4 regions of the Pseudomonas sp. LARHCG127 genome follow, and region 4 is predicted to be linked to each of the others. Evidence: predicted binding sites of a transcription regulator. Region 4 holds the regulator's gene; each other region holds the start of a gene.
What was found. The regulator sigma-54, encoded in region 4, starts transcription at its own class of promoters, with help from an activator protein. The targets are predictions, from matches to a motif close to ANTGGCATNNANNTTGCTNT.
Positions count from the first base shown of each region.

Region 1: ACIPQ1_RS00095 (CmpA/NrtA family ABC transporter substrate-binding protein) is a predicted target of sigma-54. The motif match lies at 3,578-3,597, and genes of this name have one in related genera.
Region 2: flgB (flagellar basal body rod protein FlgB) is a predicted target of sigma-54. The motif match lies at 6,100-6,119, and genes of this name have one in related genera.
Region 3: ACIPQ1_RS20410 (circularly permuted type 2 ATP-grasp protein) is a predicted target of sigma-54. The motif match lies at 2,041-2,060, and genes of this name have one in related genera.

Region 1 covers NZ_JBIXJT010000001.1:19,487-27,195, reverse strand. Annotated here, with positions in the region: gene rlmKL (bifunctional 23S rRNA (guanine(2069)-N(7))-methyltransferase RlmK/23S rRNA (guanine(2445)-N(2))-methyltransferase RlmL) at 1-1,419, opposite strand, end outside; gene rmf (ribosome modulation factor) at 1,952-2,167, shown strand; gene ACIPQ1_RS00100 (quinone-dependent dihydroorotate dehydrogenase) at 2,470-3,489, opposite strand; gene ACIPQ1_RS00095 (CmpA/NrtA family ABC transporter substrate-binding protein) at 3,722-4,933, shown strand; gene ACIPQ1_RS00090 (ANTAR domain-containing response regulator) at 4,948-5,523, shown strand; gene ACIPQ1_RS00085 (nitrate/nitrite transporter) at 5,990-7,201, shown strand; gene ACIPQ1_RS00080 (protein kinase domain-containing protein) at 7,211-7,709, shown strand, end outside.
Region 2 covers NZ_JBIXJT010000007.1:275,456-283,164, forward strand. Annotated here, with positions in the region: gene ACIPQ1_RS14640 (MFS transporter) at 1-1,248, shown strand, start outside; gene ACIPQ1_RS14645 (flagellar brake protein) at 1,310-2,056, opposite strand; gene ACIPQ1_RS14650 (flagella synthesis protein FlgN) at 2,149-2,616, opposite strand; gene flgM (flagellar biosynthesis anti-sigma factor FlgM) at 2,664-2,978, opposite strand; gene flgA (flagellar basal body P-ring formation chaperone FlgA) at 3,151-3,915, opposite strand; gene ACIPQ1_RS14665 (chemotaxis protein CheV) at 3,994-4,920, shown strand; gene cheR (protein-glutamate O-methyltransferase CheR) at 4,980-5,807, shown strand; gene flgB (flagellar basal body rod protein FlgB) at 6,161-6,568, shown strand; gene flgC (flagellar basal body rod protein FlgC) at 6,572-7,015, shown strand; gene flgD (flagellar hook assembly protein FlgD) at 7,031-7,709, shown strand, end outside.
Region 3 covers NZ_JBIXJT010000012.1:71,391-79,099, reverse strand. Annotated here, with positions in the region: gene ACIPQ1_RS20430 (YkgJ family cysteine cluster protein) at 1-9, shown strand, start outside; gene ACIPQ1_RS20425 (START domain-containing protein) at 63-671, shown strand; gene ACIPQ1_RS20420 (hypothetical protein) at 810-1,046, shown strand; gene ACIPQ1_RS20415 (ribonuclease E inhibitor RraB) at 1,248-1,589, shown strand; gene ACIPQ1_RS20410 (circularly permuted type 2 ATP-grasp protein) at 2,091-3,500, shown strand; gene ACIPQ1_RS20405 (alpha-E domain-containing protein) at 3,510-4,460, shown strand; gene ACIPQ1_RS20400 (transglutaminase family protein) at 4,457-5,260, shown strand; gene ACIPQ1_RS20395 (c-type cytochrome) at 5,389-6,201, opposite strand; gene ACIPQ1_RS20390 (acetyl-CoA C-acetyltransferase) at 6,811-7,709, shown strand, end outside.
Region 4 covers NZ_JBIXJT010000015.1:77,185-84,893, forward strand. Annotated here, with positions in the region: gene rapZ (RNase adapter RapZ) at 1-805, opposite strand, end outside; gene ptsN (PTS IIA-like nitrogen regulatory protein PtsN) at 808-1,272, opposite strand; gene hpf (ribosome hibernation-promoting factor, HPF/YfiA family) at 1,285-1,593, opposite strand; gene ACIPQ1_RS23175 (RNA polymerase factor sigma-54) at 1,671-3,164, opposite strand; gene lptB (LPS export ABC transporter ATP-binding protein) at 3,329-4,054, opposite strand; gene lptA (lipopolysaccharide transport periplasmic protein LptA) at 4,054-4,599, opposite strand; gene lptC (LPS export ABC transporter periplasmic protein LptC) at 4,586-5,155, opposite strand; gene ACIPQ1_RS23195 (KdsC family phosphatase) at 5,163-5,687, opposite strand; gene ACIPQ1_RS23200 (KpsF/GutQ family sugar-phosphate isomerase) at 5,688-6,662, opposite strand; gene ACIPQ1_RS23205 (ATP-binding cassette domain-containing protein) at 6,936-7,709, shown strand, end outside.

The DNA.
Region 1 (7,709 bases), on a different contig from region 4:
ATCCACACCTTCACGCTTGGCCCATTTACTTAGCAGTTTGAGGTTTTTTTGCAGGCGATTGGCGAACATCTGCCCGCCTTCGCTCAACCGCGCCTGCTCGACCACAGGGGCTGGCGCCGGCGCCGGCTTGATCGGGTTGCCGTTCTTGTTGTACTGGCGCTCTTGTGGCACTTCCGGGGTTTGATCGTAGGCGGCCTGTTCACGCTCGGCCTGGCGCTGTTCCGGGGTGCGACGCTCGCCGGTGACGAACTGGTCCGGCAGCACCTTGATCAGCAGCAACTTGCACGGCAAGGCGCCGTTCCAGAACGAATACTGCTTGTGGCTGCGAATGCCCATGCGCTTGCCCAGGTCCGGCGCGCCGGTGAACACCGCCGCCTCCCAGTTCAGGCACGCCTGGCGCAGGCGCTCGCCGAGGTTCTGGTAGAGGTAGAGCAGGCTGGCTTCGTCACCCAGACGCTCGCCGTACGGCGGGTTGCAGATCACCAGGCCCTTCTGATTCTGGTCCGGGCGCGGCTCGAAGGTGGCGACTTCGCCTTGATAGATCTTGATCCACTCGCTCAGGCCCGCACGCTCGACGTTATTGCGGCCCGGCTGGATCAGCCGCGGGTCGGCTTCGTAGCCACGAATCCACAACGGTGGCTTGGCCAGCCCGGCGGCGGCGCGCTCGGAGGCTTCTTCGTGGAGTTTCTTCCACAACGCCGGCACGTGGCCGAGCCAGGCGGTGAATCCCCACTGCTGGCGACGCAGGTTCGGTGCCATATCGGCGGCGATCATGCCGGCTTCTACCAGGAACGTGCCAACACCACACATCGGGTCGGCCAGCGCCCCGCCTTCAGCGGCAATGCGCGGCCAACCAGCGCGGATCAGGATCGCGGCAGCGAGGTTTTCCTTCAGCGGCGCGGCGCCTTGCTGCAGGCGATAACCGCGCTGGTGCAGGCTGTGGCCGGAAAGGTCGAGGGAGAGGATCGCTTCGCCGCGGTCCAGGCGCAGGTGAATCCGCAGGTCCGGGTTGAGCTTGTCGATGGATGGCCGCTCACCCGATGGCGTGCGCAGCTTGTCGACGATGGCATCCTTGACTTTCAAGGCACCGAAATGGGTGTTGTCGATGCCCGAGCCGTGGCCACTGAACTCTACCGCCAGGGTGCCATCGGCCAGCATGTGGTCTTGCCAGTCGACATCCAGCACACCGTGGTAGAGGTCTTCGGCGTCCTTCATCGGGAAGCGCTTGAGCACCAGCAACACGCGGTTGGCCAGGCGCGACCACAGGCACAGGCGATAGGCCGTTTCCATGTCGGCCATGCCACGCACGGCCGAAGTGTGCTCGCGCGCCTCTTCAAGGCCAAGCCCGACGGCTTCCTCGATCAGCAGGCCTTCGAGGCCCTTGGGGCAAGTGAGGAAGAGTTCGAAACGATCGGACATGGGATTTCCAGAGCCTTTGGCTAAGTGGACCGGGCAACGCATTGCCGGGCCGGGTTCAATCAGGTGCTTTTCTCAAGGGCACCCGCGTGGCACGAAAGTGTGCCGTGCCGCCCTCGCCGCTCAGGTTAAAAGAGCTTAGATGCGAAGGCAGATAAAAAATTCTGTGCAACAAATTGTGAAAAACTCGACCCTTTCGTCGAATAGTACCCGAGTGCAACGGGTGGACATTCTCATTCGAGAAAGGGCAGCCCCTGTTGGCGCAGGGCCGATCATACAGGGGTCTTGCTCAAAAGCGGTCAACGAACATCAAGTTACTTATCGCCCTAACATCTTTATTGTTACGTGCTTATGACAAAACGATCATTCCATCCCTGTGACGCTTTGGTTAGAACTCAACACAGGTTGACGTCGCAACGGCGTCAACACCTCGGCTCGTCACGCCGGCAACGAGCCACCAACGGCAGAATGATTCTGCCCCGGCCTCGATAGAGGTCGACGCTAAGCAACAGTCAACAAGTGAGGGCAACACCCTATGAGAAGACTTAAGCGTGATCCGTTGGAAAGAGCATTTTTGCGTGGTTACCAATATGGCGTTGGTGGTAAATCCCGTGAGCTTTGCCCCTTTACTCTACCGTCGGTACGTCAAGCCTGGATCAATGGCTGGCGAGAAGGACGCGGCGACAACTGGGACGGTATGACCGGCACTGCGGGTATCCACAGACTCAACGAACTTCACGCCGTCGGCTGACACAGGGCTTATTACTCAAGAACTCGACAATTTGACATCCCAATCGATTTAACCACGCACGTCCCATCCGGGCGGCGGGCTACGGCCCAAGGGGCTCCTTCGAGGAGCCCTTTTTAATGCCTTTTTTGAACTTGAGCTGCGAAAGCTGTTGTGGCGAGGGGATTTATCCCCGCTGGGGTGCGAAGCAGCCCCTGTAAGCAGCCCTCGGTGTGTCAGGTTTATTGTGTGATTTTGTGGGGCTGCTGCGCAGCCCAGCGGGGATAAATCCCCTCGCCACAAATGGATCTTACCAACCTAAAGAATCACCCCAACGCCGCAATCGCATCCACCGACTCACGAATCAACGCCGGCCCCTTGTAGATGAAGCCCGAGTAAACCTGCACCAGGCTCGCCCCGGCGGTGATCTTCTCGGCGGCGTGCCGGCCTTCGGTGATCCCGCCCGCCGCAATGATCGGCAAGCGCCCCGCCAATTCAGCGGCCAGCACCTTCACCGTGTGGGTGCTCTTGTCACGCACTGGCGCGCCCGACAAGCCACCCGCCTCGTCACCGTGCTCCAGCCCTTCGACGCCTTCGCGTCCCAGGGTCGTGTTGGTGGCGATCACTGCGTCCATACCCGTCTCGATCAGGGCCTGGGCTACCTGGGCGGTCTCCTCGTCGGTCATGTCCGGGGCGATCTTGATCGCCAGGGGCACGTGCCGGCCGTGGGTCAACGCCAGTTCCGCGCGACGTTGGGCCAGGTCGGCCAGCAGTTGCTTGAGGGAATCACCGAATTGCAGGCTGCGCAGCCCCGGGGTGTTGGGGGAGCTGACGTTGACGGTCACGTAGCTGGCGTGGGCGTAGACCTTGTCCAGGCAGATCAGGTAGTCGTCGACGGCGCGCTCCACCGGCGTGTCGAAATTCTTGCCGATGTTGATGCCCAGCACGCCCTTGTACTTGGCCGCGGCCACACGGGCCAGCAGGTGATCGACGCCCAGGTTGTTGAAGCCCATGCGGTTGATGATCGCCTCGGCTTGTGGCAGGCGGAACAACCGTGGCTTGGGGTTGCCCGGCTGCGGACGCGGCGTGACGGTGCCGATTTCCACAAAGCCGAAACCCAACTGCGCAAAGCCGTCGATGGCCGCGCCATTCTTGTCCAGGCCCGCCGCCAACCCGACCGGGTTGGGAAACGCCAGGCCCATGACCGTCACCGGCACTTTCGCCGGCGCCTTGCACAGCAAACCGTTGAGGCCCAAACGCCCGCCCGCGCCGATCAAGTCCAGGGACAGGTCGTGGGAGGTTTCCGGGGAAAGTTTGAACAACAGCTGACGGGCCAGGGTGTACATGGGCGGCTTTGACTCGGGCGAAGAAATGAGGCGGCGATTATAGCCGGGCAACGGCGGCTCAAGCGAGGCGCCCGCACAAAACGATAGCGCTGGCATATGCCTTGCACCCTTTTGGTCATCAGCGCCCATGCCAGCGACGGAATGAGTGCCACACTGTTTTAAGGGACAACGGCGTCGTCGTCCGGTCTCCTGGGCCCGGACACGGCGCTTTTTCATGTGGAAGGTGATAGTGATGAATGAAGTTCCAGCCAACCCCCTGGCCTGGGTCAACGGTAGCGATGCCCCGGAAAAGAGCGCGGTCAACCTCGGCTTCATGGCCTTGAGCGACTGTGCCCCAGTGGTGGTCGCTGCCACCCAGGGCTTCGCCCAACCCTACGGCTTGACCCTGAATCTCAAGCGCCAGGCGTCCTGGGCCAACCTGCGGGACAAGCTGGTCAGCGGTGAAATCGATGCCGCCCACAGCCTGTATGGCCTGGTCTATGCGGTGCACCTGGGCATTGGCGGGGTCGCACCGACCGACATGGCGGTGCTGATGGGGCTGAACCAGAACGGCCAGAGCATCAACCTGTCCCATGGCTTGCAGGCCCAAGGCGTGACCAGTCCTGAAGCACTGGAACGGCACGTGCACCAAACTCGCCCGAAACTGACCTTCGCCCAGACGTTCCCCACCGGCACCCACGCCATGTGGCTCTATTACTGGCTCGCCGCCCAGGGCATCCACCCCTTGTCGGATGTCGACAGCGTGGTGGTACCGCCGCCGCAAATGATCGCGCACCTGCAAGCCGGGCGCATCGACGGGTTTTGCGTCGGCGAGCCCTGGTGCGCCAGTGCGGTGAAACAGAACCTCGGCTTTACCCTGGCGACCACCCAGACCATCTGGCCCGACCACCCGGAAAAAGTCCTGGGCTGCACCCGTGCGTTCGTCGAACAATATCCCAATACCGCCCGGGCGTTGGTGATGGCCATTCTCGAAGCCAGCCGTTTCATCGAACAAAGCAGCGAAAACCGTCGCAGCACCGCGCAACTGTTGAGTGCACCGGAATACCTCGACGCCCCGCTGGACTGCATCGAGCCGCGCCTGCTGGGCATCTATGCCGACGGCTTGGGCAACAGCTGGCAGGATCCCCACGCGATGCGCTTCCATGGCAACGGCGAGGTGAACCTGCCGTACCTGTCCGACGGCATGTGGTTCATGACCCAGTTCCGTCGCTGGGGCTTGCTGCGCGAAGACCCGGATTACCTGGCCGTGGCCCGGGACGTTCAGCAACTCACGTTGTACCGTGAAGCCTGTGGGGCGCTGGACATTGCGTCCCCGAGCCAGGACATGCGCAGCAGCCAACTGATCGACGGCACCACCTGGGACGGCTCGGACCCGGCCGGGTACGCCCGCAGCTTCAAACTGCACGCCTTGAGCGATGCGGCTCCCCTTCTCGCCAGCCGCTGACAGGAGCCACGACCATGCTGCGTATCCTGCTGATCAACGACACCGCGAAAAAAGTCGGCCGCCTCAAGGCTGCCCTGATTGAAGCCGGCTTCGAAGTGATCGACGAATCCGGCCTGACCATCGACCTGCCGGCGCGCGTCGAAACGGTGCGTCCGGACGTAATCCTGATCGATACCGAGTCACCCGGACGCGATGTGATGGAGCAAGTGGTGCTGGTCAGTCGCGACCAGCCACGCCCGATCGTCATGTTTACCGACGAGCACGACCCCAATGTGATGCGCCAGGCGATCAAGTCGGGCGTCAGCGCCTACATCGTCGAAGGCATCCACGCCGCGCGCCTGCAACCGATCCTCGACGTGGCCATGGCCCGCTTCGAAAGCGACCAGGCCCTGCGCGCCCAACTCCTGGCCCGGGACCAGCAACTGGCCGAACGCAAGCGCATCGAACTGGCCAAGGGCATGCTGATGAAGATGAAGGAATGCAACGAGGAGCAGGCCTACACCCTGATGCGCCGCCAGGCCATGAGCCGCCAGCAGAAGCTGATACAGGTGGCGGAGCAGATCATTGCCATGAACGAGTTGCTCGGCTGAAAGCCTTGTAGCGCAGGGCCTGCCGCCATCGCGAGCGAGCTCGCTCCCACAGGTCCGAGCACACCTCAGGTCCCTGTGGGAGCGGGCTTGCTCGCGAAAGCGGTCTTACTTCCAACATTGATATCGACTGACCCACCGTCTTCGCGAGCAAGCCCGCTCCCACAGGGTTTACGGGGTGAGCACGACATTGGCGGACAACCACAATCCCTGTGGGAGCGAGCCTGCTCGCGATAGCCCTCCCCCCATCCCTCGGGTTGGCACAGATCTCGCTTAAGCAACCCCACAGGTAACCAACGGCGGTTGCCCCACCTACGACAAAGACGTCGCACACCCTCCTTGCCTCTCTGGCGATCCGGGTTGCGGCGTTTTTTTGTTTTGGCCCTTCGGGGCCGGTGGTGCGACCACAGGCGGCGCACTGCTCCAAGCACTGACTCATTTCTCGAGACTTTTACAGCTGAGGTGCGCGATGAATTCAAGCTTCTGGAAATCCGGCCACACCCCGACACTGTTCGCGGCCTTTCTTTATTTCGACCTGAGCTTCATGGTCTGGTACCTGCTCGGGCCACTGGCGGTACAGATCTCCGCCGACCTGCACCTGACCACTCAGCAACGCGGCCTGATGGTGGCGACACCGATCCTGGCTGGCGCCGTGCTGCGCCTGTTCATGGGCCTACTGGCCGACCGGATTTCACCCAAGACCGCCGGCATGGTTGGCCAGGTGATCGTGATCGGTGCGCTGTTCTGCGCCTGGAAACTGGGCATCCACAGTTACGAACAAGCCCTGCTGCTGGGCCTGTTCCTCGGTGTGGCCGGCGCTTCGTTCGCCGTCGCCCTGCCCCTGGCCTCCCAGTGGTATCCGCCGCAACACCAGGGCAAGGCCATGGGCATCGCCGGGGCTGGCAACTCGGGCACCGTGCTCGCCGCGTTGATCGCACCGGTCATGGCCGTAGCCTTCGGCTGGACCAACGTGTTCGGCTTCGCGCTGATCCCGCTGGTGCTGACGCTGGTCCTCTTCGCCTGGCTGGCCAAGAATGCCCCTGAGCGACCAAAAGCCAAATCCATGGCCGACTACCTCAAGGCCCTGGGCGACCGTGACAGCTGGTGGTTCATGTTCTTCTACAGCGTGACCTTCGGCGGCTTCATCGGCCTGGCCAGCGCCCTGCCCGGCTACTTCAACGACCAATATGGCCTGAGCCCCGTCACCGCCGGCTACTACACCGCTGCCTGCGTCTTCGGTGGCAGCCTGATGCGCCCCTTGGGCGGCGCCCTGGCGGACCGTTTTGGCGGCATCCGCACTTTGCTCGGCATGTACACCGTAGCGGCCGTCTGCATCGCCGCGGTGGGCTTCAACCTGCCGAGTTCCTATGCGGCCCTGGCCCTGTTCGTTTGCACCATGCTCGGCTTGGGTGCGGGCAACGGCGCGGTGTTCCAACTGGTGCCACAACGCTTCCGTCGCGAAATCGGCGTGATGACCGGGCTGATCGGCATGGCCGGCGGCATCGGTGGTTTCGCCCTGGCGGCGGGCATGGGCGCGATCAAGCAAAGCACCGGCAGCTATCAACTGGCGCTGTGGTTGTTCGCCAGCCTCGGTGTCCTGGCCTGGTTCGGCCTGTATGGCGTCAAGCGTCGCTGGAGAACCACTTGGGGGTCGGCAGCCGTCACCGCTGCTCGGGTATAACCTGCAACCATGAGCCTGCAATTGAGTTTTGCCGAGGCCAGCGCCATCGGCCCGCGGGAAGAAAACCAGGACGCCCTGCGCCTGGTCACCCCCGCCCCGGCCCTGGCTGCCAGCAAGGGTTACCTGTTCGCCATCGCCGACGGCGTGAGCCAATGCGCCGATGGTGGGCTGGCCGCCCGTTCGACCTTGCAGGCCCTGGCCCTGGACTACTATTCCACGCCGCAAACCTGGGGCGTGGCCCAGGCGCTGGACCGGCTGTTGCTGGCCCAGAACCGCTGGCTGCAGGCCAACGGCGGCGGGCAACCGCTGCTCACCACCGTGAGCGCCCTGGTCCTGCGGGGCCGGCGCTTCACCTTGGCCCACGTCGGCGATTGCCGGGTCTACCGCTGGCATGCCGATCACCTGCAACGGGTCAGCGAAGATCACGTCTGGGAACAGCAGGGCATGCAGCATGTACTCAAGCGGGCCCTGGGGCTGGATCAGCACCTGATCCTCGACTTTCTCGATG
Region 2 (7,709 bases), on a different contig from region 4:
CATGTGGACAGCCTCTGGGTCGGTGCGCTGATGGCCGCCAACTATTTCGGCCTAGTGCTGGGCGGCAAGATCGGTCACCGGCTGATCGCCCGCGTCGGGCACATTCGCGCCTACTCGGCCTGTGCCGGGATCGTCGGGGCGGCGGTGCTGGGCCATGGTCTGGTGAACTGGCTGCCGGCCTGGATCGTGCTGCGGATGATCGTTGGCCTCGGCATGATGTGCCAGTACATGGTCATCGAGAGTTGGCTCAACGAACAGGCCGACGCCAAGCAGCGCGGTGTGGTGTTCAGCGGCTACATGATCGCCTCGTACCTGGGGTTGGTGCTGGGGCAGTTGATCCTGGTCATGCACCCGGCCCTGGGCCTGGAACTGCTGATGCTGGTGGCGCTGTGTTTCGCCCTGTGCCTGGTGCCGGTGGCGCTGACCCGGCGGATTCACCCGGCACCGCTGCATCCGGCACCGATGGAGCCGCGTTTCTTTATAAAACGCGTGCCACAGTCTTTGACCACGGTGTTGGGCTCGGGGCTGATCGTCGGTTCCTTCTACGGTCTGGCGCCGCTCTACGCCTCCCAGCAGGGCCTGAGCACCGAACAGGTCGGCCTGTTCATGGGTAGCTGCATCTTTGCCGGCCTGTTGGTGCAGTGGCCGCTGGGCTGGCTATCGGATCGTTATGACCGGGCACTGTTGATCCGCTGCTTCGCTCTGGCCCTGGCGGTGTGTGCGTTGCCGCTGGCCATCTTGTCGAAGGTGCCGCTGGAAATATTGTTCGTCGCGGGGTTCTGCTGTTCGTTGGTGCAGTTTTGCCTGTACCCGCTGGCGGTGGCGTTTTCCAACGACCATGTCGAGGGCGATCGCCGGGTGTCGCTCACGGCGATGCTGTTAGTGACCTACGGCGTGGGCGCCAGTATCGGCCCATTGGTGGCCGGCGTGCTGATGAAGCTGTACGGCAGCCAGATGCTGTATGGCTTCTTCGCTTTGTTTGCGTTGGTGCTCGTGTGGCGGATTCGGCCGAAAGCGGTCACCAATCTGCATCAGGTCGATGATGCACCGCTGCACCATGTGGCCATGCCGGACAACATGACCAGCTCGCCCTTGGTGGCGTGCCTTGATCCAAGGGTCGACGAGCAGGTCGTTCAGGAGCAGATGCAGACATCGCCCAATCCGGACGCGGAGCCTGAGCCAGCCGCCGAAGCCGCTGCGGAAACCGAGGAGCCCGAGGGGCCCAGTTTTACCCAGGCCAGGCCTTGAAACAGGCATAAAAAAACGGGCAGTCACCGCAAGGGACTGCCCGTTTTTCATGCCTTGAGGATCAGAGGTCGTCTTTGTCGAAGCGGCGGGCTTCGCGCTGGAGCTGGTAGACGAACCGCTCGACTTGCCGTTGCACCAGGCCGCTGATGTTGTGGAAGCGTACGCCGGCGAACGTAGTGTTGAATCGTTCTTCGAAGTGCAGGTAGCGCAGCTCGACGGGGGCGGTCATGTTGCCAAACGGCAGGGCTGCGACGAAGCGCTCGTACACTTGGCCCAATTGCAGTCGCTCGGTGATATCGCCGTCGAAACGCAACTTGCAACCGGTGGCGGAAATGTCCAGCAGCTTGCCTTCTACGGGGGACTTCATCTTGTCGCCGCCCAGTTCAACGCTCACCAGTTGCGCCAGTTTCAGGGCGGCGCGGAAGGCGTTGCGACGTTGGTGGTAGACCACCTCGTCGGGCAGGGCGCCGCGGTAGCAGCGACCGTCGCTGGATTCATCGATGGTCAGCGGGCCCTTGCCATCCCACGCGATGCGCACGCCGTCATGGAAGCCCTCGACGCGAAACGGCTCGCCGGCCAGTAGGAAGCGCTCGCCGTCCCGGGGAATCATTTCATCCAGGGCGATGGAATTGGTCTCGCGATCGACATTGACCAGATAACTCTGAAAGCGCTGGGTACGTTCATGGAACGTAATGATCAGCGGGTCGTGGCTATCTTGCAGCATCCGCAGGTTGCCGGAGATTTCCAGGGGCGTGGTAAGGACCTTGGGTGGCTGCGGAGCATCATCCGCGTTTGAGGCATTGAACACGGTGGGTCAATCTCCAGGCAAAATACGACTACGAATGGCTAGCATTTTGCCAGCATGTTTCGCGCGTTGATAGAGCGAAGGCATAGTTCGTTTCATGCCTGGCTGAGCGGACGGTGCTTGACCATTCTGGCCGTCGAACCGCTGGCGTCATACAGTGTCGGGATCTCGCCGCCGTTGAGAATGCGCAATTGGTTGGCGGTGGCGGCCTGCTGCATCTGGATCGACTGGCCGTTGCGGGCGTTGGTCGCCTGGCATTGGGCGAGCAGGTCGTTGAGTACCTTGCTCTGGGACAGCAACTGATCGCCGACGGTCGACTGACCGGCCAATTGCTCGAGGCCGTCATGATTGGCGGGCAGGTTGAGGCTGGCGAGGATCTCGCTGCGCTTGCGGCCATGCTGGTCGAGCAAGATGATCAGTGCCTGTTTCTGCGCCAGGATATTTTCCAGCAAAGGCATGTCACGACCGTGCAGGGCCACGGATTCGGCCTGCAATAACTCCAGCAATTGTTGCGCTGGTACGAAGTCGTCGATGATCAGTTGCAATAATTGAGTGTCGTGCATGGCTGGCCTTGGGTCTTAGCGTCCAAAAGCCTGGCGCAGGCGGCGGCCTAGCGCTGGGCTTCGAAGTTGAGCAGTTTGCTGGCTACGCGGTTGCTGTCGACTTTGTAGCTGCCATCGGCGATGGCTGCTTTCAACTCGGCCACGCGGGCGTTGTCGACGACAGGTTGATCGCGCAGCTTGTCAGTGAGCTTCTGCAACTGCTGAGCCTCATTGCTGAGGTGTACCGACTCCCCGTTGCTGACTTCGGCTGGCGTGGACAGCGGCGCGGATTTGTCGGTTTCGACGGTTTCCTTGGTGGCGCTGGTACGCGTAGTGCCTGTCAGCGGTGAAGAGCTGTTTAAACGATTGAAGTCGATGACCATGGTAAAAAACCTCTGGGTATTTGGACGCTTGCCATGTTTTCGGCCATTCCCAAAAAAACTTTAGGCTCATTTATTCAATGAACGTGCGCACGTCTGCGCTTGCCTTTGCATAAGGCACAGTCTAGGGAACACCGGGATCAAGCGCCAGCTTTCTACCTCCTTTACCAGGTCATTACATCGCCACTTCCACTTGGCCTGGGGCCATCACCTGCGCCTTGATGACGCGCTGGGAGTTAAGGTTTTTTACTCGTATCTGTTCACGCATGCCGCCATTGGACAGGGCCTCGCCGGGCATCCGCACGGCCAGGGAACCGCTGCGGGCGGTGATGACCACCTGGTCGCCCTTGCGGACCACCTCGGCCTGCTCCAGGTGCACCAGGGTCACGACCTGGTCGGCGACCATTGGTCGGACAAGTTTCTGCCCGATGGCCTGATCGACCGAGGTCAGGAAACCCTGGGTGATCTGGCTGATGTCGCGTTCGCGCAACATGACGTCCTGGGGTTCGACGATCCCGGCCCGCTTGAGCGGACGGGTGGTGGTGACAATTTCCCGGAACAGGCGCACTTGAGCGGGCACGAACACCGTCCAGGGCGCGGCGCTGTCGCAACGGACCTTCACCGTGACGCGCCCCAGGGGCCGGGCCGGGCTCTCCAGGGAAGCAGTCAATTCCTTGTCACACATGGGCATGCGCAGGCGCGGGTCGAGTTGGTTGACTTCGATTTCGTAACGACCTTCGGTTTGACTGGTTGCCAGATAGTCTTCTACGGTGAATTCAAGAAAGCCCTGAGTGACGCCGATAAGGAGATCAGGCAAGGTAACCGGAACCGCCGCAAGGGCAGGACTGCCCGAGGTGAACAGGCAGGCAGCCAACAGTGCACCGAGCCAGTGGCGGCAGTGAGTGGTCAGGCGTCGAGAAAATGTCGTTTGTGCGTTCATGCCGGTTCAATAGCAAGCCCCGTGCCGTTTAGTGATGAATGCGCGTCGGACACATTAGCGTTAGGTAGGAGTCAGGGCATGGCGGGAGTAATGGATTCGGTAAACCAGCGCACTCAGCTGGTCGGTCAGAATCGCCTGGAGCTGTTGTTGTTCCGTCTCGACGGCCAACAAATGTATGGGATCAACGTATTCAAGGTCCGCGAGGTGCTGCAATGCCCCAAGCTGACCCTGATGCCCAAGTCCAGCCCCGTCGTGTGCGGTGTGGCCAATATCCGGGGTGCGACCATCCCGATTCTCGACCTGGCGATGGCGACCGGTTCCGGTCGGCTGCTGGACCAGAGCAATCCGTTTGTGATCATCACCGAGTACAACACCAAGACCCAGGGTTTCCTGGTGCGCTCGGTGGAACGCATCGTCAACATGAACTGGGAAGAGATCCATCCGCCGCCCAAGGGCACCGGTCGCGATCACTACCTGACGGCGGTGACGCGGGTCGATAACCAGTTGGTGGAAATCATCGACGTGGAGAAAATCCTCGCCGAAGTGGCACCCACGCCGGAAGCGATCTCCGCGGGCGTGGTGGACGCCGAGACCCAGCACAAGGCGATTTCGCTGCGGGTGCTGACCGTCGACGATTCTTCGGTGGCCCGCAAGCAGGTCACTCGTTGCCTGCAAACGGTCGGCGTCGATGTGGTGGCGTTGAACGACGGGCGACAGGCGCTGGATTACCTGCGCAAGCTGGTCGATGAGGGCAAGAAGCCCGAGGAAGAGTTCCTGATGATGATCTCCGACATCGAGATGCCGGAGATGGACGGGTACACCCTGACCTCGGAAATCCGCAGCGACCCGCGTATGCAAAAGCTGCACATCATCTTGCATACTTCGTTGTCCGGTGTTTTCAACCAGGCGATGGTCAAGAAGGTCGGTGCCGACGATTTCCTGGCGAAATTCCGCCCCGATGACCTGGCTTCCCGGGTCGTCGATCGGATCAAGGCAGCAGAATAAAGTAGAGGTCGGGCGCGTTGTGCGTCCGGCAAGTCAACACGAATGAAAGAGGCGGTATCTTGTCTACGGGTAATTTGGATTTCGAACAGTTCCGGGTCTTCCTGGAAAAAGCCTGTGGCATCCTGCTTGGTGAAAACAAGCAGTACCTGGTGTCGAGCCGTCTCAATAAATTGATGGAGCAACAGGGCCTCAAGTCATTGGGCGAGCTGGTGCAGCGTATCCAGACCCAACCGCGCAGCGGCTTGCGCGAGATGGTGGTGGACGCGATGACCACCAACGAAACCCTGTGGTTTCGTGACACCTATCCATTCGAGGTACTGAAGAACAAAGTGCTGCCGGCGGCCATCAAGGCCAGCCCGGGCCAGCGCCTGCGGATCTGGTCGGCGGCCTGTTCGTCGGGGCAGGAGCCCTATTCGTTGTCGATGTCCATCGATGAGTTCGAGCGGACCAACCTGGGCCAGTTGAAAGGTGGCGTGCAGATCGTTGCCACCGACCTGTCCGGCACCATGCTCAATAACTGCAAGACCGGCGAGTACGACAGCCTGGCCATCGGCCGTGGCCTGTCGCCGGACCGCCTGCAACGCTACTTCGACCCGAAAGGGCCGGGCAAGTGGGTGGTCAAGGCGCCGATCAAGAGCCGGGTCGAGTTCCGTTCGTTCAACCTGCTGGACAGCTACGCCAGCCTGGGCAAGTTCGACATCGTGTTCTGCCGCAACGTGTTGATCTACTTCTCCGCCGAAGTGAAGAAAGACATCCTGCTGCGTATCCATAGCACGCTCAAGCCGGGTGGCTACCTGTTCCTTGGCGCCTCCGAGGCGTTGAACGGTTTGCCGGATCATTACCAGATGGTCCAGTGCAGCCCGGGGATCATCTACCAGGCGAAGTGATTGGCTTGGTTTCAGAAAAAACGGGAGTCCCATGGGGCTCCCTTTTTTTTGCCCGCTGTTTTTCATTCACCCGCGTCCCCTGTGGAAGCGAGCTTGCTCGCGATAGCGGTATTGCAGACGACATCAATCTTGACTGACACACCGCCATCGCGAGCAAGCTCGCTCCCACATTTGCTCCCCATTGCCTGGCGAAAGCGGCAGAAAAGCGGCAGCCAGCGGAAGCCGATTGCCGCTTTTCTGGCATTGCCGCTTTGCCGATCCCCGCAAAGCCCCGGTTTACGGGGCTTCTGAAAGTGGCACGACGCTTGCTAAAGCCATCGTACGTACATTCTGGTCACCCAAAGGTTTCCGACATGAGCATCAGCTTCGATAAAGCGCTCGGTATCCACGAACAGGCCCTGAGCTTCCGCGCCCAACGTGCCGAAGTCCTGGCCAACAACATTGCCAACGCCGATACCCCGAACTACAAGGCGCGTGACCTGGACTTCTCCAAGGTGCTCGCCGAGCAGAACGAGAAGACCAAGAACGGCCACTTCGCCTTGAACATGACCAACAACCGTCATATCGAAGCCGAAGGCGTGGGCAGCGGCGACGAATCGCTGATGTATCGCACGCCGATGCAGCCGTCGATCGACCAGAACACCGTGGACGCTCAACTGGAACAGTCCAACTACGCGGAAAACTCCGTGAACTTCCAGGCCAGCTTCACCCTGCTCAACAGCAAGTTCAAAGGGCTGGTATCGGCCCTGCGCGGAGAATAAGCCATGTCGATCGCTAGCGTATTCAACATTGCCGGCAGTGCCATGAGTGCCCAGACCACTCGCCTGAACACCGTCGCCAGTAACATCGCCAACGCCGAGACCGTTTCGTCGAGCATCGACCAGACCTACCGCGCCCGCCACCCGGTATTCGCCACCATGTTCCAGGGCGGCCAGTCCGGCGGCAGCGACTCGCTGTTCCAGGACCAGGACGCGGCGGGGCAGGGCGTGCAAGTGCTTGGCGTGGTCGAAGACCAGAGCAACCTCGAAGCACGTTATGAGCCAAACCATCCGGCCGCGGACGCCAAGGGTTACGTCTACTACCCGAACGTCAACGTCGTCGAAGAAATGGCCGACATGATTTCCGCCAGTCGTTCGTTCCAGACCAACGCCGAAATGATGAACACCGCCAAAGCCATGATGCAGAAGGTCCTGACCCTCGGTCAGTGATAAGGGGCGAGTCACATGAGCGTTACCAACACTACCAGCGGTTTGAGCCTCAACGAGATTCTGGCCAACTCCTCGGTCAAGACCAACACCACGACCGATGGCCTGGGCGCAGCGACCACCGCTGCCACCGGCAAGAAGGAATTGGGCAAGGATGCGTTCCTGCAACTGCTCGTGACCCAGCTGAAAAACCAGAACCCGCTGGAGCCACAGGATAACGGCGAGTTCGTTGCCCAGTTGGCGCAATTCAGCAGCCTGGAAGGCATCACCACGCTCAACGATACCGTGAGCGGCATCGCCGGCAACTACAACTCGTCCCAGGCGCTGCAGGCTTCGTCCCTGGTCGGTCGCTCGGTGATCGCGCCCGGTGACAAGGCCGTGGTCGACACCTCCAAGAGCCTCAACGGCACGGTGGTGGTACCAGCATCGGTGTCCTCCGTCGCCGTCAAGATCGTGGACAAGGACGGCAAGACCGTTCGCACCATCGACCTGGGCAGTCAGAACGCCGGCAATTCCGCCTTCATCTGGGATGGCAAGAACGATGCGGGCACGGTCGTTGAATCGGGCACTTACACCTTCGCGGCCTCGACCACCATCGATGGCAAGGCCACGTCGCTGATCACCAACCTGCCGGCCACGGTCAGCAGCGTGACGATCAGCCAGACGGGCGGTGAGCTGATGCTCAACCTGGCCGGGC
Region 3 (7,709 bases), on a different contig from region 4:
GCAGCGTGATGGGTCAATGAACGGATCCGAAATAAACGAACTTGGACAATAAGGAAAACACTATGGGTTCGCTGCATCGTATGGCTGTGTTGTGTGGGTTGACCGTATTGCTGGCAACGGCCACCGCTCAGGCAGAAGACTGGCAGGTTGCCAAGGAGAAGGACGGCATCAAGGTTTCCCTCAGTGAAGTAGCGGGCTCCGAGTACAAGGCTTATCGTGGCGTGACAGTGATGAAAACCTCCATGGCCAAGCTGCGCAGCTTGCAAGAGGACGTAGCGGGCGCCTGCGCCTGGATTCATGAGTGCAAGAGCCAGAAACTGCTCAAGCACGAAGGCAATCAGAGCTGGACCTACACCCAGTTCAACACGCCATGGCCGGTGACGCCCCGGGACTCGGTGCTGGAAGTCACGACCGAGGAGGGCACCGATGGCAGCCTGACCCGCAAGCTCAAGGGCTTACCTGAGTACTTGCCTGAGGAGAAGGGTTTTGTGCGTGTGACCAAGGTCGACGGTTTCTGGAAGTTCACCCCCAAGGGCGCAGACCAGGTCGAAGTGATCTATCAGGTCCATACCGAGCCGGGTGGTAGCGTACCGTCCATGGTGGCCAACAAGTTCGTGGTGGATGCGCCGTTTAATACATTGAAAGCGTTGAAAGAGCGCGCTGAAAAATAAACAGTATTCGCTGATGAAGAGACCGCCCCCGAGGCGGTCTTTTCATGTGTGCCGTCCGAACTTCCAGCGGAACGATTGTCCCGCCGCCAATGTCGAGATAGAGGTAAGCCAGGTCCTGAATTGATCAAGGAGACACTGATGCAAAAGTGGGAAATCACTTTCATTGACGATCACGGTGAAACCACCGTCGAGCAGTTCGACTATGACCAGAAGCCCACCATGGAGCAGGCTGCCCAACTGATTCGCGAAAGGTTGCTTCCAGTGCTCAACAAGCTGGATATGAACGACTTGGAGAACCGCACCGAAGACCCGACGGTCAAGAATCTCAAGTCCCAGAACAGTATCGAAATCGTCAGCATTACACCAATTTCATGAAACCTTGCCTGGTCTCGCTTGGCAGTGGCCATCACTTGCGGCTACTCTGCAATTGAGATCAGCGAAAGGATCGCCAAGGTCCGGTCTTGTCAGCTACATGCTTGTGTCCCGACGGTCATTTGATGCCGTATCGCTTGCAGCCTGCGGGCTTCACGCACGGGAAGACGGAAAGTCTATCCATCGGTTTTAGGAGGACGTTTCATGAGCACAGCCTATCAAGAAGACATCAGCACCAGCGTATTGCGCCGCATGAAAGAAGGCGGTTTCGATTTTTCCCGATTCCATCCCATTGAGTTCTACGCCATTTTCCCGGACGAGGAGCGGGCGCGCAGGGCGGCAGGTCATTTTCGGGGAGAATCGTTGAACGCGCAGATCAGTGCACGGGACGACGGGGCTTGGTCATTGGAACTGAGCCGGGTGATGTACGCCACTTACGATGATATTGGCGACTTCGAGCAAGACTTCGAGGCCGTCGTCGAACCTTTGGGTGGCGTGATCGAAGGGTGGGGCGTCAAGCAAGAGATCCGGCGCCTGCAGGCCTGACAATCAGTTACCGCAACCACAGCAACGGCTGACCTTTGTGTCGGCCGTTTTCATGTCTGCGACTAGCCGGGACCTTTGTGGGAGCCGAGCTTGCTCGCGATGACGGTGGGCCAGCTTGCATCAATGTTGAATGTGCCGACGCCATCGCGAGCAAGCTCGGCTCCCACAGGGGAGCTCACCGATAATCCATTGTGGGAGCGAGCTTGCTCGCGATGGCGGCCGCAAACCAACATCACTTTCCCGCTGACTCACCACCATCCTCTCCTCCAGGTTTTGTACCTAACTGTATCGAGACCAAGCCGCGTCGTTTTTCCGTGACTATGCTCATGAAAGCGACGCCCCTGCGTCGCAATGAAGCGGGGGGCAGCGGGTTGGGGGGATTTGCCGCACCATAAAAGTGCGCGGCCTGAGAATGGAGAATCCAACCCGTTGATCATAAAGCGTTTATGCCGATGGCACGGGGCTTGCGAAGCTTGCTGCCAGGGTGACAAGGAGTACGGCATGATCCGCAGCGGTTTTGATGAAATGTACGACGCCGACGGCCAGGTCCGGCCGCACTACCAGGCGTTTGCCCGCTGGTTGGCCGACACGCCTGACGAACTGCTGGCGCAACGCAGGCGCGAAGCCGACCTGTTGTTTCATCGTGCCGGCATTACGTTCACGCTCTACGGTGACGAACAGGGGACCGAGCGCCTGATTCCGTTCGACACGATCCCGCGCAGCATTCCGGCCAGCGAATGGCGGGAGGTGGAGCGCGGCTGCATCCAGCGGGTCAAGGCGCTGAACATGTTCCTGGCCGACCTCTACCACGAACAACGGATCATCCGCGCCGGCATCATTCCCGCCGAGCAGGTGCTGGCCAACGAGCAATATCAACTGGCGATGCAGGGGCTGGACCTGCACCGTGACATCTATGCGCACATTTGCGGTGTCGATCTGGTGCGCGACGGTGACGGTACGTACTACGTGCTCGAAGACAATCTTCGTACGCCTAGCGGTGTCAGCTACATGCTCGAAGACCGCAAGATGATGATGCGCCTGTTTCCCGAACTGTTCGCCGCCCAGCGCATCGCTCCCATTGACCATTATCCGAACCTGCTGCTCGACACCCTGAAAAGCTCCAGCCCACTGGACGACCCCAGCGTCGTGGTGCTGACGCCGGGGCGTTTCAACAGCGCGTTCTTCGAGCACGCGTTCCTCGCCCGGGAAATGGGCGTGGAATTGGTGGAAGGCGCCGACCTGTTCGTCCGGGATGACAAAGTGTTCATGCGCACCACCGACGGCCCGAAAGCGGTGGATGTAATCTACCGTCGCCTCGACGATGCGTTCCTCGATCCCCTGGCCTTCAATCCAGATTCAATGCTCGGCGTGCCGGGGCTGTTGTCCTCCTATCGCTCCGGCAATGTGGTGCTGGCCAATGCCATCGGCACAGGTGTAGCGGATGACAAATCGGTGTACCCGTTCGTCACCGACATGATCCGTTTTTACCTGGACGAAGAGCCGATCCTGAAGAACGTTCCTACCTGGCAGTGCCGTAATCCCGCTGAGCTTTCCCACGTACTGGCGAATCTTCCCGACCTGGTGGTCAAGGAAACCCAGGGTTCCGGCGGTTATGGAATGCTGGTGGGGCCAGCCGCGACCACGGCGCAGATCGATGCCTTTCGCGAGCGGATCAAGGCCAAGCCGCACGCCTACATCGCCCAGCCGACGTTGTCGCTCTCGACCTGCCCGACCTTTGTCGAAAACGGCATCGCCCCGCGCCACATCGACTTGCGTCCGTTCGTGCTGGCCGGCCGCGAGACCCGCGTGGTCCCTGGCGGGCTGACACGGGTGGCGCTGCGCGAGGGCTCCCTGGTGGTGAATTCATCCCAGGGCGGTGGTACCAAGGACACTTGGGTGGTCGAGGATTGAGGAACTGCCATGCTGAGTAGAACCGCCTCGGACCTGTACTGGATGTCGCGCTACCTGGAGCGGGCGGAGAACCTCGCGCGGATGCTCGACGTGAGCTATTCATTGTCGTTGATGCCCCAGGACGGGCGTGGCGACGGCCTGCACGAGCTGGCCATGCCATTGCTGATCACCGGCACGCTGGACGATTACCGGGAGCGACACGGCGATCTGCACGCCGAGCGCCTGCTGCATTTCTTTGCCCTGGAAGCGGCCAATCCAGCCAGCATCTACAGTTGCCTGGGCTCCGCGCGAGCCAGTGCCCACGCGGTACGTGGGCGAATCACCGCCGACATGTGGGAAAACATCAATGCCACCTGGTTGGAAATTCGCGGTATCGCCGAGCAAGGTTTGAATCGCTACGGCATGAGCCGTTTCTGCGAGTGGATCAAGGAGCGCTCGCACCTGTTTCGCGGCGCAACCTACGGCACCATCATGCGTAACGACGCGTTCCGGTTCATTCGCCTGGGGACCTTTATCGAAAGGGCCGACAACACCCTGCGTTTGCTCGATGCCCGTTACGAAATGGCCGGTGACCAAGCCGACGCGGTCAGCGACGGCACGGCCCATGCGTACTACCAATGGAGCGCCTTGTTGCGGGCCTTGTCGTCCTTCGAGGCCTACACCGAGATCTACCGTGAAGCCCCGGGCGCTCGCCATGTGGCGGAGTTGCTGCTGTTGCGCGCCGACGTGCCGCGCTCGCTGCGCGCCTGCACTGAAGAAATCAACCAGATCCTCGCCAGCCTGCCGGGCACTAACGGCCGGCAGGCACAACGGCTGGCGGCGGAAATGGACGCACGCCTGCGCTACACCGGTATCAACGAAATCCTCGACGGGGGCCTGCATGCCTGGCTCACCGAATTCATTCCACTGGTCCGTGAACTGGGCAATGCCATTCACAGTTCCTACCTGGAGGTCATATGAGACTCTCGATCAGCCACGAAACGGCCTACCACTATGAAGACCAGGTTCGCGCCAGCATCCAATATCTGCGCCTGACGCCCCACGACAGCGAACGCCAGCACGTGCTGAGCTGGCAGCTTGATTTGCCACGGCCTGTGCGGGCGCAACTGGATCCGTTCGGAAACATCCTGCACGTACTGACCCTGGATGAGCCCCACGAAACGGTGATCATCGGCGCCCGCGGGCAGGTGGATATCGATCCGTCGCGCGAAGCCGAACATGAAAGCCAGTCGGCGCTGCCGTTCCTGCGCTTCACCCGGCTGACCGAGGCGGACGAGGCTCTTCGAACCTTCGCCGCGCAGCAATGCCAGCAGCGTCGCGATCGTACGGCGCTGATCGACCTGATGCAGGGGCTGAACCAGCACATGATCTATACCCCTGGCACGACGGCGATCGAGACCAGTGCGGCCCAGGCTTTTGCCGGTCGTAGCGGGGTGTGCCAGGACCATACCCACGCCTTCCTGGCGTGCGCCCGTAGCCTGGGCGTGCCGGCGCGTTATGTGTCGGGGTATCTGTTCAACGAAGAAAGCGAACACCTGGCGAGTCATGCCTGGGCAGAAGCCTGGTTGGACGACGCCTGGTACAGCTTTGACGTGACCAACCAACTGGCCCGTCCGGAGCGGCACCTGAAACTGGCCGTGGGCCTGGATTACCTGGACGCCTGCCCGGTGCGAGGCATGCGCCGCGGCGGCGGTTGCGAGCAGATGCACGCCAAGCTGGTCGTGACAGCGGCGCCGGTGATCACGGTGCAACAACAATGATCATTTAGTGAGCGAGCTTTTGTGGCGAGGGAGCTTGCTCCCGCTCGAGTGCGAAGCGCTCGCAAGCTTTATAAGGGGCTGCTACGCTGCCCAGCGGGAGCAAGCTCCCTCGCCACAAAAAAGCGATCTCACGGGGCCAATGGCTGCTTGCGTCCCGCCATATGCTTCAAATAACCCACCAGCAACTCCAGCTCTGGGTCCGGCAGAACTGTTGTGGAGAACCCGGGCATTTTTCCCTGTGGCCAGCGTCGCAGGCCTTGCGGGTCGCGGATGTAGCGCTTGAGGAAATCCCCGGAGAAGTATTCGGTGGGATTGAACGGAATGTTCAAGTCAGGACCGAACTGCGCATCGCCGGCGCCATTGAGCCGATGACACGCCAGGCAGTTTTTCTGGAACAGTGCGAAACCCTTGTTGATCGGGTCATCCTTGGCCAGCCCGGACGCCGGCAGCAGGGCCGGGAAGCGCTCAGCCACGGCCGACAGACGCTTGATGCTCGCCACCGCGTAGGGCCATTGTTCCGGGCTGATCCGACCCGCCTGCGGGTCGGTCCAGACCAGATAAAAAGGCCCGGCACTGGACTTGCCTTCTCCCAGCGACGGCCAAGGCTTGGCCGGGTCCTCGATCGCCAGCCAGGCCCGGGCTCCGCTCTTGTCGAGGAGTGGCGCCGCGGGCATTTCGGCAGCGAATCCGTCCAGGGCAACGGCTTGCAGATGGTCGTCCGGCTGGATACCCGTCAGGAGTGAAGTCAGCGGCACGGCTCGATAACTCATGGGTTTCTTGTAGGAAACGTCCTCGGCAATCTGGACCGTTCGCACATCCGGGTGCTTGAGCAGTTCTTCGGTTTGCCAGGTGCGCGTGCTCGCGCCCAACTCCAGCACCAGTTGCGCGGCATAAAGGGGCGTGCTGAGCAGCAACGCCCCGAACACAATGAGAGCTTTCAAGTCGATCGCCTTCCATGTCGAGGGGAGCCGCAAAGGTTGGCACAGCCATCGCAGCCCGAACAGTGAACCCATCACATTTTTTGGCGATACAACGCATTGGATGATGCAGGTGCCCACGCGCAGGGTTTAGCCAATCACCTTGGTGATATTCGGCAAAATCAACAGCAGCGTCGTGGCAAAGAGAATGAGTCCGGCTTGGCGAACTTTCGATTGTTTGAACATGGCTGACCCGCCTTTTTGTTATTTCCTAAAAACCAGCCTGCATATCCATGATGGCTGGCGGTGCACTTCCTGTTCCGACAAGCGCCTCGGCAAAACCCGACGACTTACTTGTACAAGGATTACATTAGGGGCCGCGGCCGCCTTGGCTTAGATCCAATTCGTATCAGCTTTGAGCAAGTAGCGATAAAAATGATATGAGGCGTATTGCCACCTTCCTGCTGGCCCTTTTGCTAGACAGCTTGCCCTCCTGAAACGGTTAACCCGATAGCTCGCTACCGTTCGTCTGAGCGTGGTCGTCAACGTCATTGAGCGCTGTGGTCATTGAATCCAGCGCCGCTGGGCTTATGGTTGAGGCATCGCATTACGCCCGTGGTTTCGAGGATGGTCATGACCCAAGCTTTGATTTTCGACGCATTACGCACGCCTCGCGGCAAGGGCAAGGCCGATGGTGCCTTGCACAGCGTCAAGCCGGTGAACCTGATGGGCGGCCTGCTCAGGGCCTTGCAGCAGCGTATGGACCTGGACACCAGCCAGGTCGACGACATCGTGCTCGGGTGCGTGACGCCGGTGGGCGAGCAGGGCGCCGATATCGCCAAGACGGCTGCGCTGGTAGCCGATTGGGATGTCAGTGTGGCCGGCGTGCAACTCAATCGGTTTTGCGCCTCGGGCCTGGAAGCGGTGAACCTGGCGGCCATGAAAGTGCGTTCCGGGTTCGAAGACCTGGTGGTGGCCGGCGGCGTCGAATCCATGTCCCGGGTGCCCATGGGCAGCGATGGCGGTGCGTGGGCGCTGGACCCGCAATCCAACCTGCACGGCCATTTCATACCCCAGGGCATCGGCGCCGACCTGATCGCCACCCTGGAAGGCTTCAGCCGCGAGGATGTCGACGGTTACGCACTGCATTCCCAGCAAAAAGCCGCGCGCGCCCGGGCCGACGGTTCGTTCGATAAATCCCTGGTGGCCGTGCGGGACCAGAATGGCATCGTGCTGCTGGACCACGACGAATTCATCCGCGCCGACTCCACGCTCGACGGCCTGGGCAAGCTCAAGCCGAGTTTCGAAGCCATGGGCCAGATGGGCTTCGATGGCACGGCGCTACGGGTGTATAGCCATGTCGAGCGAATCAATCATGTGCACACGCCGGGCAACAGTTCCGGCATCGTCGACGGTGCGGCGCTGATGTTGATCGGTTCCGAAGCCAAGGGGCGCGCCATGGGCTTGCAACCCCGGGCGCGAATCGTCGCCACGGCCGTCACCAGCACCGACCCGACCATCATGCTCACCGG
Region 4 (7,709 bases):
GCTGACCCAGGCGTTCGGTCAGGTAGACGGAGCGGTGATGACCGCCGGTACAGCCGATGGCGATCGTGACATAGGCGCGATTGCTCGCGGCAAAGCGGGGTAGCCATTTGAGCAGGTAGCTGGAGATGTCCTGGTACATTTCCTCGACGTCCGGCTGTGCGGCCAGGTAGTCGATCACTGGTTGGTCAAGTCCGGACTGCTCGCGCAATTCCGGCTTCCAGTAGGGGTTGGGCAGGCAGCGCACATCGAACACCAGGTCGGCGTCCACCGGCATGCCACGCTTGAAGCCGAACGACTCCACCAAAAACGCCGTGCCCGGCTCCGGTTGGTTCAGCAGGCGCAGCTTGATTGTGTCACGTAGCTGATACAGGTTCAGGTGCGTGGTGTTGACCTTCAGGTCGGCCAGGTCGGCAATCGGCCCCAGCAACTGGCTTTCATCGTCGATGGCTTCGGCCAGGGAGCGGTTGGCGTTGCTCAGGGGGTGGCGCCGGCGGGTTTCGGAAAAGCGCTTGAGCAGCGTCTCCTCATCGGCATCCAGGTACAACACATCGCACTGGATATGCCGGCTGCGCACTTCCTCGAGCAGTTCAGGGAAGCGCGACAGGTGGCTCGGCAGGTTGCGCGCATCGATGGACACCGCCACCAGCGGCTGCGCCAGTTCCGTGTGGATCAGGGCGCGCTCGGCCAGTTCCGGCAGCAGGCCGGCGGGCAGGTTGTCGATGCAATAGTAGCCGCTGTCCTCAAGCACGTTGAGGGCCGTGCTTTTACCGGAGCCGGAGCGGCCACTGACGATGATCATGCGCATGTTTAATGACCGTTCTGCTCGTCCAGGACCACCTGGTACAAAGCTTCGTTACTCGGTGCGCTGCGCAGTTTTTCGCGCACTTCCTTGCGGTCCAGCATGCTGGCAATCTGGCGCAGCAGCTCAAGGTGCGCATCGGTCGCCGCTTCCGGAACCAGCAATACAAACAGCAGGTCGACCGGGGCGCCGTCGATGGCGTCGAAATCTATGGGGGTATCAAGGTGCAACAATGCGCTGATCGGCGCGGCACACCCCTTGAGACGGCAGTGAGGAATGGCGATGCCGTTGCCAAAACCGGTGGAACCGAGTTTTTCACGGGCAACCAGGGCCTCGAAGACGTCCTGCATCACCAGATCAGGCACCTCGCGGTGGATCAGGTTGGCAATTTGTTCGAGGGCTTTCTTTTTACTGCCGCCCGGCGCGTTCACTTGGGAACGGCCGGGGGTCAGGATGGTTTCTAGTCGGATCATGGATTGGGGGGGTTAACGACCGGTGGCGCCCTGGAGGAGGCTCTGGGTCTTTTCCTTATGCTTTTTGAGTTGGCGATCCAGCTTGTCGGTCAGCAGGTCAATCGCGGCATACATGTCTGTGTGCTCTGCGTTGGCAACCACTTCTCCGCCGGGAATATGCAGCGTGGCTTCGATTTTCTGCAGCAGCTTCTCGACGTTCATCGTGACTTGCACGTTGGTGATCTTGTCGAAATGCCTCTCCAATCGGTCGAGTTTTTCGCCGATGTAGGTGCGCAGGGGTTCGGTCACTTCCAGTTGGTGTCCACTGATGTTGACTTGCATACAGCTTCTCCTTCGTTGCCAGTGCATAAAGCGGCAGGCAGAAATGCCTGCCACTGGAACGCTGTGGCGTGGCCTTGTTACATCAACCGCTTGCGTTCGCTCGAAGGCGCGATCCCGAGGGATTCACGGTACTTGGCGACGGTACGGCGGGCCACCTGAATGCCTTGTGCCTCCAGTAAACCAGCGATCTTGCTGTCACTCAACGGCTTTTTCTGATTTTCCGCAGCCACCAGTTTTTTGATGATCGCGCGGATGGCCGTGGACGAGCATTCGCCGCCTTCGGAGGTGCTGACGTGGCTGGAGAAAAAGTATTTCAATTCATAGATGCCCCGGGGGGTATGCATGAATTTCTGGGTGGTCACCCGGGAAATCGTCGACTCGTGCATGCCCACGGCCTCGGCAATGTCATGCAGGACCAAGGGTTTCATCGCTTCATCGCCGTACTCCAGGAAGCCGCGCTGATGCTCGACGATCTGGGTGGCAACTTTCATCAATGTTTCGTTGCGGCTTTGCAGGCTCTTGATGAACCAGCGGGCTTCCTGCAGCTGATTGCGCATGAAGGTGTTGTCGGCGCTGGTGTCGGCACGCTTGACGAAGCCGGCGTACTGGGCGTTGACGCGCAGCTTGGGCACCGACTCCTGGTTGAGCTCCACCAGCCAGCGATCATTGTGCTTGCGCACGATCACGTCGGGCACCACGTACTCAGGCTCGGTGGATTCGATCTGCGAGCCGGGGCGCGGGTTGAGGCTCTGCACCAGCTCGATGACCTGGCGCAGCTCATCTTCCTTGAGCTTCATGCGGCGCATCAGTTGGCTGTAGTCGCGACCGCCCAGCAGGTCGATGTAATCGGTGACCAGTCGCTTGGCTTCGGCCAGCCACGGCGTCTTGGCGGACAGCTGGCGCAATTGCAGCAACAGGCACTCGCCCAGGTTGCGAGCGCCGATGCCGGCCGGCTCGAACTGCTGGATGCGATGGAGGACGGCTTCGATCTCGTCCAGCTCGATGTCGAGCTCGGGGTCGAAGGCTTCGAGGATTTCCTCGAGGGTCTCGTCCAGGTAGCCCTGGTTGTTGATGCAATCGATCAGGGTCACGGCGATCAGGCGATCGGTGTCGGACATCGGTGCCAGGTTCAGTTGCCACAACAGATGGCTTTGCAGGCTCTCGCCGGCAGAGGTGCGGGTGGTGAAGTCCCACTCGTCGTCATCGCTGCTTGGCAGGTTGCTGGCGCTGGTCTGGTAGACGTCTTCCCAGGCCGTGTCCACGGGCAGCTCGTTGGGAATGCGTTCGTTCCATTCGCCCTCCTCGAGGTTGTCCACCGTCGGGGCGGCTTCCTGGTAGGACGGTTCCGGGATCTCGGTGTTGGTCTTTTGCTCGACGTTGTCGGCCAGCGGATCGGTGTTATCGAAGTCGTCGCCTTCTTCCTGGCGTTCGAGCATCGGATTGGACTCCAGGGCCTCCTGGATTTCCTGTTGCAGGTCCAGGGTCGACAATTGGAGCAGGCGGATGGCCTGTTGCAGCTGCGGTGTCATCGTCAGCTGCTGGCCCATTCTCAAGACTAGCGATGGTTTCATGGCAGGGGCTTAACACCTTATTCGCCGGCGCACATGCGCCATCCACTACAGGGCGCCGGAGCGCCAAACTTAAGCAAATTATATGCCTGAAACTGAAGTGTTTGCCTAGAGCGTCGCCATAATAAAATCAAACGACGCCCGGGCAATTCGCCAGACACGTGTGCTTACAGGCGGAACTCATGGCCCAGGTACACTTCCTTGACCAGGTCGTTGGCCAGGATCGCAGCGGAGTCACCTTCGGCGATCAACTGACCGTCATTGACAATGTAGGCGGTTTCGCAGATGTCCAGCGTCTCGCGCACGTTGTGGTCGGTGATCAGCACGCCGATGCCCTTGGCCTTGAGGTGATGGATGATCTGCTTGATGTCCCCCACCGAGATCGGGTCCACGCCGGCGAACGGTTCGTCGAGCAGGATGAATTTCGGCGCGGTGGCCAGGGCGCGGGCGATTTCCACGCGACGCCGTTCACCACCGGACAGGCTCATGCCCAGGTTGTCGCGAATGTGGCTGATGTGGAATTCCTGCAACAGGCTTTCCAGCTCCTGGCGACGGCCGGCCTTGTCGAGTTCCTTGCGGGTCTCGAGGATTGCCATGATGTTGTCGGCCACCGACAGTTTGCGGAAGATCGACGCTTCTTGCGGCAAATAGCCGATACCGGCCTTCGCGCGGCCGTGCATCGGCTGGTGGCTGACATCCAGGTCGTCGATCAATACGCGACCCTGATCGGCCTGGACCAGGCCGACGATCATGTAGAAGCAAGTGGTCTTGCCCGCGCCATTGGGGCCGAGCAGGCCGACGATCTGGCCGCTGTCGATGGACAGGCTGACATCACGCACGACTTGACGGCTCTTGTAGCTCTTGGCCAAGTGCTGAGCTTTCAGAGTTGCCATTACTGGGCCTTCTGCTCGGTTTTCTTTTTAGGCTGGATCACCATGTCGATCCGCGGACGCTGCTCGGTCACCTTGCTGCCGGTGGCGCGACCGGCGCTGGCGAGTTTCTTGTTTGTGTCATAGACGATTTTCTCGCCTTGGGTGACGTTGTTGTCCTTGTCGACGACCTTGGCACGGTCGATCAGGACCACGCGATCCTGGGAGGCGTGGTACTGGATGGTCACCCCGTAGCCTTGTACCGGCTTGGTGTCGCCTGCGGTTTGCATCTGCTCGAAATAGGCCAGGTTGCCCACCGAGGTCACCACGTCGATATCGCCGGACTGGGTGCGGGTGATGGTCACGGTGTTGCCGGTGACCTTCATCGAGCCTTGGGTGATGATCACGTCGCCTTTATAGGTGGCGACGCCATTCTTGTCGTCGAGTTGCGCGTCGTCGGCCTGGATGCGGATAGGCTGGTCGCGGTCGGTGGGAAGAGCCCAGGCGCTCGCGCTTCCCAGTGCTGCGCCCAGACTGAGCAAAATAGGGAGGGTTTTAGCGAGCTTCATACTGTCCTCTTACGTTCGATAGCAGGTGTATCCTGCTTTCCTTCAAATACGCCTTCATTCCCGTGCCAGTCGATACACCCCCGGCGCCGTCGATTCTAACGGGTTGCTCGGTCTGCGCATATTCTTGCTGCGGGAATACCGTCATGCGTGTGCTGGTGATGATGGTCGTACGGTTTTTCTCGTCGGTCCGGGCGATGCGTACCGAGTCGATTAGTTCCACTTCGGTGCCACCGGAATTGACTTCGGCGTGCTCGCTCTGCACATGCCAGGGAAAATCGGTGCCGCGGAATATGTTCAAGTCCGGCTTGGTGACCAGCGTAATGTCAGTGGCCTTGACGTGGTCGACCTTGTCGGACGTCATCTCATATTGCACTTTGCCGTCGGGCAGGTACTGCAGGGTGTGGGTGTTGGTCGCGTACCAGTCGATCTTTTCCTCGACTTGGGCCGCAGGCTGGTCGAGAAACCGTTCAGGGCTGATGTTCCAATAGCCCACCGCGGCGAAAATCGCCGCGATACAGGCAAACACCACAACGGTGCGAATCTTTTTGCTCAGCATAAATGGCTCACAGGTACGCGGCGTTGGCCGCTTCGAGACGGCCCTGGGCGCGCAGGATCAGTTCACAGAATTCACGGGCGGCACCTTCGCCGCCTCGCGCCGTGGTGATTCCGTGGGCGTGCTCGCGCACGAAGCTGGCCGCGTTGGCGACGGCCATGCCCAGGCCGACCCGGCGAATCACCGGCAGGTCCGGCAGGTCGTCACCGAGATAGGCCACTTGTTCATAGCTTAGGTTGAGTTGGCCCAAGAGCTCGTCCAGCACCACCAGTTTGTCTTCGCGCCCCTGGTAAAGGTGCGGGATGCCGAGGTTCTTCGCGCGCCGCTCGACCACCGGGGTCTTTCGGCCACTGATGATAGCGGTCTGCACGCCGGCGGCCATCAACATCTTGATGCCCTGGCCGTCGAGGGTGTTGAAGGTCTTGAACTCGCTGCCGTCTTCGAGGAAATACAGGCGACCGTCAGTCAGCACGCCGTCCACATCGAACACGGCCAGCTTGATGGCTTGGCCCCGTTGCAACAGGTCTGTGTTCATTTACATGACTCCCGCGCGCAGCAAATCGTGCATGTTCAGGGCGCCCACCGGACGGTCTTCGCCATCGACGACGACCAGGGCACTGATTTTGTGGTCTTCCATGATTTTCAAGGCCTCGGCGGCGAGCATCTCGGCACGGGCGGTCTTGCCGTGGGGCGTCATGACTTGCTCGATGGTCGCGCTGTGGATGTCGATGGCGCGGTCCAGGGTGCGGCGCAGGTCGCCGTCGGTAAAGATCCCGGCGAGCTTGCCGTCGGCTTCCAGCACTACCGTCATGCCCAGTCCCTTGCGGGTCATCTCCATGAGCGCGTCCTTGAGCAACGTGCCGCGCACAACCTGTGGCAATGCCTGGCCGGCGTGCATCACGTTTTCGACTTTCAGCAGCAGGCGACGGCCAAGGGCACCACCGGGATGGGAAAAGGCGAAGTCTTCCGCGGTGAAGCCCCGGGCCTCCAGCAGCGCCACGGCCAGGGCGTCGCCCATGACCAGGGCTGCGGTGGTGGAGGAGGTCGGCGCCAGGTTCAGCGGGCAGGCTTCGTGTTCGACATGGACGTTGAGGTTCACTTCGGCGGCCTTGGCCAGCGGCGAGTCCGGGTTGCCGGTCATGCTGATCAACTGGATGCCCAGGCGTTTGATCAACGGCAGCAACGTAATGATTTCATTGGTGGAGCCGGAGTTGGACAAGGCCAGGATGACGTCGTCCCGGGTGATCATGCCCATGTCGCCGTGGCTGGCCTCGGCCGGGTGGACAAAAAAGGCCGTGGTGCCGGTGCTGGCGAGGGTGGCGGCGATCTTGTTGCCGATGTGCCCGGACTTGCCCATGCCGACCACGACCACGCGGCCCTTGCTGGCCAGAATCATCTCGCAGGCGCGTACGAAATCAGCGTCGATATGGGCCAGCAAGCCTTGCACGGCTTCAAGCTCGAGGCGGATGGTACGTTGTGCCGATTGAATCAGGTCGCTGGATTGGTTCATGTCAGAAATCGTATGGCCCGATGAAAAGGCGGCGATTATAGCGGCAATGAACAATTCCCTCACGTAAGTTCGTCATGCTTTGTGCTGGCGGCTGCAAGGTTCGACGTAATATCAGACTTTTTACCTTAAGCCAGGCTTAACGGCGGGGCCGTTGGCCTTGGGCGCTTCGCTGTTGCAGTGATATAGTTCGCCGCCGGTTCGCTGCCCGGTGGTAGCGACGCTTGTCGGCTGCCCAAGGCATTCGAATGTGAGGCTGCATCGCAAGGAGTTTAGATGAGTGCCGACAACGCCTACGTGGTCGAGCTGAAGGGACTGTCCTTCAAGCGAGGGACGCGCAGCATTTTCAATGACATCGATATTCGCATACCACGGGGCAAGGTCACCGGCATCATGGGGCCCTCCGGGTGTGGCAAGACCACGCTGCTGCGGCTGATGGGCGCGCAGCTGCGTCCCAGCGCCGGCGAAGTCTGGGTCAATGGCCAGAATCTTCCCCAATTGTCTCGCAGCGACCTGTTCGATGCGCGCAAGCACATGGGGGTGCTGTTCCAGAGCGGCGCGCTGTTCACCGACCTCGATGTGTTCGAGAACGTGGCGTTCCCGCTGCGGGTCCATACCGATCTGCCGGAAGAAATGATCCGCGACATCGTCCTGCTCAAATTGCAGGCCGTCGGGCTGCGCGGCGCCATCGACCTGATGCCGGACGAGCTGTCCGGCGGCATGAAGCGTCGTGTCGCGCTGGCGCGGGCGATTGCCCTCGATCCGAAGATCCTCATGTACGACGAGCCCTTCGTCGGCCAGGATCCGATCGCCATGGGTGTGCTCGTGCGCCTGATCCGCCTGCTTAATGATGCGCTGGGCATCACAAGTATCGTGGTCTCCCACGATTTGGCCGAAACCGCGAGCATTGCCGACTACATCTATGTGGTCGGCGATGGGCAGGTGCTGGGGCAGGGCACGCCGCAGGAACTGGCGGATTCGGACAACCCGCGCATTCGCCAATTCATGAAGGGTGATCCGGACGGGCCGGTGGCGTTCCATTTCCCGGCC